One region of the Paenibacillus sp. PK3_47 genome, then DNA from elsewhere that is predicted to be linked to it. Evidence: riboswitches for the same ligand, from Rfam matches in the RefSeq annotation. Region 1 holds a riboswitch; the other holds the start of a gene.

Region 1 (3,421 bases):
TCGCCTTCTCCTCGGCTTCGAGCTTCGCCTTCTCCTCAGCTTCGAGCTTCGCCTTCTCCTCAGCTTCGAGCTTCGCCTTCTCCTCGGCTTCGAGCTTCGCTTTCTCCTCAGCTTCGAGCTTTGCTTTCGCCTCGGCTGCTTTCAGTTTCAGCAGGGTATCCGCTGCCTGCCCATACAGCCCTGCAGCTTCCTCTGCATAGCCGCCAGCCTGTTCGGACGCTGTTAACGCCTGCTGGTATGCGGCCTGAACGTAAGCATCGACCCGCATAATGGAGGCCAGCTTCCGCACCATCTCCTGAAATTCGCTTATGGTCAGATTGCTCTGAATCAACAGATTCTCAAATGTCGTATTATCGTTGTTTTGCGCAGCAGTTAATTGTTCAAAGCTGATTCCGGAAGGTGAAAGCCTCTGGTTAATTTCATCCCTTTGCCAGGCCAGCTCCTGCTGCGAACGGGAAGCGTAGCTTTCAAGCCGGGCAAGCAATTCTGCTGCTGAAGCGGCAGCACCGCGTGCCTGATCGGCGGCATCTTCAATGCCCAGTGCAAGTGTCTCTGCAGTATCGGAATCCATAATGCTATCCGCCATGCCGGCCAATGCTTCACGCACCCCGTCACGCTGCAGGGCAGCACGGTTCATTGCTTCACTGGCCTGATCCGCGATTCTGTCCACAGTGCTCGGGAAAACAAAGGCACTCGCAATACCGGATTCCTCCGTAACACTGCTGGTGAGCAGAGCGTACGTCGGTGCAGTGATCTGACTGATGCCATACGCAGAGATCACCACAATTCCGGCAAGCTGGGGAAGGATATACCGGCGGCGGCTGTTTCTTTTACGGGAGGTTCGTGAAAGCCTCACAAGAGTCTCTCCTTTGGTTGTCCGCAGGACTCCCTGCAGACAAATTCATCTATCAACCCTGTGCTGATCAGTCTTTATGACGAACAATTATCGTTCGTTATTAAGAACCTTGGCATAAGTATATGCCAGCTATCCTGAAAATTTAAAATCCCATTTCACAGTGATATTCGTTATAAAGAACAAATTAGCCGCTATCTGCTCCGTTTTCCTTCCTTTTTCTTAAGATATCGTACTTTTTAAAGAACATTCCTCAAATAAGAGTTAAAACAATGACGATCTGAAAAGGATTAGAACAAGCGGAAATACGCGAAGTCAACTATTGTGACACGCTGCCGGATTAACCGTTAATTCTGATGGATTTGTGCTTTGTCCGGGGTATGGTTATTTGTTATACTGTTATAAAAAAGTGCGGAGGGCGTAGTCATCGTGCCAGATAATATGGGAAGTCGCATTCACCGCCTCCGTCTGGAGAAAGGCTTGTCATTATCGGAGCTGGCGGACAAAGCTGATGTGGCGAAATCATACTTAAGCAATGTGGAAAGAAATATTCAATCCAACCCCTCTATTCAATTCATTGAAAAAATCGCCGACGCGCTTCAGGTATCCATCCATGTCCTGCTCTACGGCGAGCCTGCTGATGTCCAGGAATCGTCTCTCGACGGAGAATGGTTCCGTCTCGTACAGGAAGCTATGGCTTCAGGGATAAGCAAGCGGGAATTCAAGGAGTTTCTGGACTATCAAAAGTGGCGGCTGGATCAGAAGGATTCATGAGCAGCACTGGTGCTGCGCACAGAAAAGGGCATGGCGGTCATCCGCCATGCCCTTTTCCTGCATTATGTACAACCGGTCTGCTCAAGAATTGCCCCGCTACATCGCCTGCAGCATCTTTTCGTTGAAAAACTGGCGGATCTCATCTGCCTTGATGCCCGCATTTCTTGCCGACATCAATAAATAGACCCATTCCAAATCAAGCTCAGCTGTCTGCAGTTCTCCGTTGTCCCCCTGGTTGGACTTATCCAAGAAATCTCCTCCTAAGATTTTCACGTCCCCAGGCAGTCCGGCCGTCGTAGTATTGCTACATTAGACCCGAGACTTTGTGCCCCTGCCTTTCAGCAGGTTTACCCTTTACTGGATCCTTCATATGAAAGGATCTGCTATAAATTCATGAAACCGCTATCTGCAATAACATTATATAATGACGGTCAAAAAAAGTGTGTCGTTTTATGGAACTATTATATGATTTTAACTGAAAAATCCTGGCTAAATTTGCAGGCAGCTTGTCTAAATCTCACGAATGGTTTAATTATATTATGTCCTTACACCTATGTATGAGGAAGGAGTTATTCTAAATGTGCAGTTTATAGAATAAATTACCCAGGTCTGCGGGCGTGAAATCAGAATTGTGCCGAATCATAATAGTTACGTATGAATAATGGACTGAATCATACCTTTTTGCGATTGGAATAAACACAAGTATGAATTGATTACAGGCCTTGAAAGTAGCACAATAGGATGAGGAATGAAACCGCAAACATCGCAGCTCCACCAAGTGCCGACACGATATTGGCGCGAGTGGGGTTCATCCGTTAGGAGGATGTATTCATGGCAGCCAAAGAACCCTATAATGAATCCGTTTGGAGCAAGTATTACGGACCGAATTTGGGCTACATTCAAGAAATGTATGAGCAGTTTCTGAAGGATCCTTTTTCAGTAGAAAAAAATTACCGCGATCTGTTTACCATCTCCGGCCCTCCTCCACTGGAACCGGATACCGTGCAGGCACCGCAGCCTGCAATTTCAGGAAACACAGAATGGCTCAGAAAAGCCGTCAGAGCTTCCAAGCTGATCGCCAACATTCGCATACATGGCCATATGGCCGCCAACATTGATCCACTGGAACGCGCCGAAAAGAACCCCATGGCTAAATGGCTGGAATACGAAACCTATGATCTGACCCGTGAAGACCTGATTGCCCTTCCGGCCTCACTGATCTGGGAGAACGCCCCTGATGATGTCCATACCGCCTGGGATGCCGTTCACCGGATGCGCCAGGCCTACACACAGACCATTGCTTATGAATTCGGGCATGTACGCGACGAGCAGGAGCTGCGCTGGCTGAACAGCCAGGCGGAGTCCACAAGCTCCCCGGCACCCTTGAACAATACCGAGCGCAAAGAGCTGCTGAACCGGCTGATCCAGGTGGAACAATTCGAAACCTTCCTCCACAAAACCTTCGTCGGCCAGAAACGCTTCAGTATAGAAGGCAACGACGCGCTTGTGCCGATGCTGGATGAAATCGTGCGTGCCGCCGCACATGACGGTGCCGAGCACATTCTCATGGGGATGGCCCACCGCGGACGCCTGAACGTGCTGGCGCATATTTTAGGTAAACCTTATGATATTATTTTCTCGGAATTCCATCATTCGCCGAACAAGGAGCTGTTCCCTTCCGAGGGCTCCATGGGCATCAACTACGGCTGGACCGGGGATGTCAAATATCATCTTGGCGCTGACCGCGCTGTCCGCGAAGGCGAGACGGTCCGCACCCGTATCACGCTGGCCAAT
Region 2 (3,421 bases), 2.6 Mb from region 1:
GTTTCTGTGAAATGAAAGGAGCGGTTAACCAGGGTAAAGAATTCTGCTCTGGTTATTGATTGATTGGGTTTCACCGAGCCGTCCTCAAAACCTTTTAGCATTCCGCTGTCCAGCCAGCTCTGAATGGTTTTTTGTGCCCAGTGCCCTTCGTAATCCTTAGTACTTGTTGCCTGAGCCGCCGCTGTCCCGGCTGAACCCAAAAGCATGCTGATTCCGAGTATTCCTGTCCATAATCCATTTAACTTCCTGCCCATCGATCGTTCCCCCTGAGTTATGTATGTTCCTTAACGAATGCTTTTGCAGCATGCCTTTCTTTCCAGCTGTCTCTGATGTGAAAATCTTCTATTTGGCAGGAAACAAGTTCCATATTATCTCACCTATATGTAATAGTAAATCAGTTATTTTGAATAGGATTAAGAATCTTTGAAAAGTCAACAAACCGGTGAACAAACGACTATTTCCGTCTGCTAGAGGCGGGAAAACTCCGCTAAACTGTGCGGGAGTTGAGGCCTTGATACATGCCTATATTAAAAGACAGCTGAATCAGAACGATTCAACTGTCCATGTTTTTATACGAAGCTTATATTATCCGGCTGAATCCGTTCCTGCAAAAATCCTTAAATGACGCCCTCTCCTCCAATAGCAGTTGCAGTGAATGCTACGGGTCCAAAGAGATTTAAAGTCGAGGCGCTGCTATTTTCAATGATCAATTCATAGTTATGGACTCCAAGATAAGGACCATCAACCCACAGAACGTTAATCTGAATATCAGTAGTTGTAGGAAAGTTAAAAAAGGATCTATAAATGTCGACTCCGGCACGGCGGATGATTACAAAAAACGAGCTGTTAGCAGGTGCATTAATACTGAAACTACCATTTAACTCAACTCTGCTGGAGAAAGAGGCAGGATTAGCCGGGCTGATATCTACTTGCGCAGTAGCCAGACTTGCTCCAGCTCCAGGAATTCCCGCGATCGATGTAACAACAGCAAACGGATCCAGCGGGATTTTAGCCTGTGAACCATAACTGATAATTGTTGCCATTCAGCATCACTCCATTTCAAGGGTATACATTAATATATTGGAGAACGGCAACGGTAGATTGGACATACTTCCTGATGATTTTATACATTTATTCTTTTCTTAGCTTGAAATAATGCTTGTTATTACTCTATAATATCGAAATAGGATAAAAGTACTAAATTGAATATATTTTTAGGGGCAAAACCACTGAAAAGTGGTGACGCAAAGCTGTAGGGGCTAAAGTTCTCAGGAACCATGCCAGCCAGTTGCAAGCAGGGACCCCTTTGTTTATATTGGGGTTTTTTGTCATTTGTTTACATAATACATCAGGGGAGCTGCAACAATGAATTTAACTGTGAAGAAGAAGCTTTTAGGAGGATTTTCAGTAGTACTTATCTTGCTTGCATTTGTTACCTTGGTTACATTTATTCAATTCCGGACGGTAGACAGCAATTATTCCGAGGTAATTGAAGACCGGCTTCAAAGAATTTCCCTTATTAATGATATGATTGACTCTGCAAGGGACGAGCAGCTGGCTGTCCGTGCTTATCTGGTTTCCGGAGAAGACAGGCACCTGGACAAATTCAATCAGGAAAGGGAATTGTTTGATAAGAGTGCTAAAGAATTTTTAAATCTGGGCCTGCTGCCTGACGCAAGAGCTTTGGCTGAGGAACTCATATCAGCTGAAGTAGATTACAACTCTACAGCCCAGAAGATGATCAATTATAAAGGTCAGGGGAATGCACAAGGGTATGTGTACGTTATGCAAAGTGAAGAAATCCCCCTTACGGAGAGAATCGCACAGCTGGGGGAGGATTCGGTAGTTCTTCAGGAGCAGAATATGATTGACACCAGTGGTAACCTGTCACAGCAAACCAACAGAACTACCAATTTCATTCTTCTGATTAGTATATCGGCTATAATTTTTGGCCTTGTCGTCGCGGTTGTGATCAGCTTAATCATCTCCAATCCGGTTAAAGCTGTTGCCAAGGCTGCAAAGGAAATTGCCGCAGGGAACCTTGCCGTAGAAGATATTCATGTGAAAAATAAGGATGAAATCGGTGAACTGGCAGCATCCTTCAACCAGATGGCCGGTAACCTGAGAGATTTAATCAGTCAAGCCAGCTTAACGGCAGAACATGTAGCTTCTTCTGCTGAGGAGCTGATGGCAGGTGCTGTTGAGACCAACACGGTTACAGAACAGGTGGTAGCCTCCATTCAGGAGGTTGCAACAGGAACTGAAGTTCAGGGGAAAAATACTGCCGAGAGCGCAAACGCTGTCCGGGAGATGGCGACCGGTGTGCAGAGAGTTGCGGACACGACATCGCGGATTGCAGATTCTGCATCGGATACGGCAAAACAGGCTATGGAAGGAAGCCAGTATCTTGCCAAAGTTACCGGCCAGATGGATTCTATCTATAACTCGAATAACCAGACTCATGCTGTAATTAAGGAACTGAATGCACACTCCCAGCAAATTGGTGACATTATCAGCGTCATTACAGGGATTGCGCAGCAGACAAATCTGCTGGCACTGAATGCAGCGATTGAATCCGCGCGTGCCGGTGAGCATGGCCGGGGCTTTGCCGTTGTCGCCGACGAGGTAAGGAAGCTGGCTGAGCAATCGAGAGTGTCGGCAGAGCAAATCTCGGAGCTGATTACACATATCCAGAACGCAACCAGCCAAGTGGTTGGAATGATGGATGCGGGTACCCGGGAAGTATCGGAAGGCATGCAGCTCGTTAAGGAAACTGCCCGGACGTTTGATACCATTATCGGATCCATTGAACAGGTAAGCTCAGAAATCCAGGACGTATCCGCCATCGGCGAGCAAATGTCAGCCGGGGTAGAGCAGGTAAGTGCATCGATCGATGAGGTCGAGAGCATTTCCCGGATTTCTGCCGCTAACATCAACGAAATTGCTTCCGCTTCGGAAGAGCAACTGGCTTCCATGCAGGAAGTGAACGCAGCCGCTTCTTCACTCGCCAGCGCAGCAGAGGATCTGAGAGCTATGATCGGGAAGTTTAAAATATAAGCGGCTGCCTTGTGAGCTGCATTAGTATACGGTAGTTTGTTTGAAGAAGACGTGTACCGGACTTGATCGCTGTAAACGATTAGTCTGGTGCACGTTTTTTTGCGGGTAAGAAGACAACAGATTTTATTTACTATTTAGGTATGAGTCACGCCGCAGGTGATCATGCGGAATTGTTAATCCCCTCCCGCCAATAGCAGGAACTCTATCAACACGAGCTTTTCCCGCCATCCGTGAGAGGGGATCATCTTCACCAATTACTATTTATAATATGACTTGCAATTTCACTACGCTGCCCAAACAGACGTTAACCCCCGATAGCAAGCGCGCTGAAAATAACCGGACCGACGACAACCACTTGCGAGTC

What was found. A riboswitch is a leader RNA that binds a small molecule or an ion and turns the genes downstream of it on or off. The one in region 1 is predicted to bind cyclic di-GMP.
Region 2: another riboswitch for cyclic di-GMP. It lies ahead of C2I18_RS02355 (methyl-accepting chemotaxis protein); the one in region 1 lies ahead of C2I18_RS13750 (anti-repressor SinI family protein).

What each region holds. Positions count from the first base shown of each region.
Region 1 covers NZ_CP026029.1:3,099,190-3,102,610, reverse strand. Annotated here, with positions in the region: gene C2I18_RS13760 (hypothetical protein) at 1-856, opposite strand, end outside; gene C2I18_RS13755 (helix-turn-helix domain-containing protein) at 1,295-1,627, shown strand; gene C2I18_RS13750 (anti-repressor SinI family protein) at 1,724-1,876, opposite strand; cyclic di-GMP riboswitch class I at 1,905-1,989, opposite strand; gene C2I18_RS13745 (2-oxoglutarate dehydrogenase E1 component) at 2,459-3,421, shown strand, end outside.
Region 2 covers NZ_CP026029.1:489,996-493,416, reverse strand. Annotated here, with positions in the region: partial or broken gene C2I18_RS29770 (S-layer homology domain-containing protein) at 1-101, opposite strand, end outside; gene C2I18_RS02360 (hypothetical protein) at 618-1,043, opposite strand; cyclic di-GMP riboswitch class I at 1,210-1,296, shown strand; gene C2I18_RS02355 (methyl-accepting chemotaxis protein) at 1,420-3,057, shown strand; gene C2I18_RS02350 (hypothetical protein) at 3,362-3,421, opposite strand, start outside.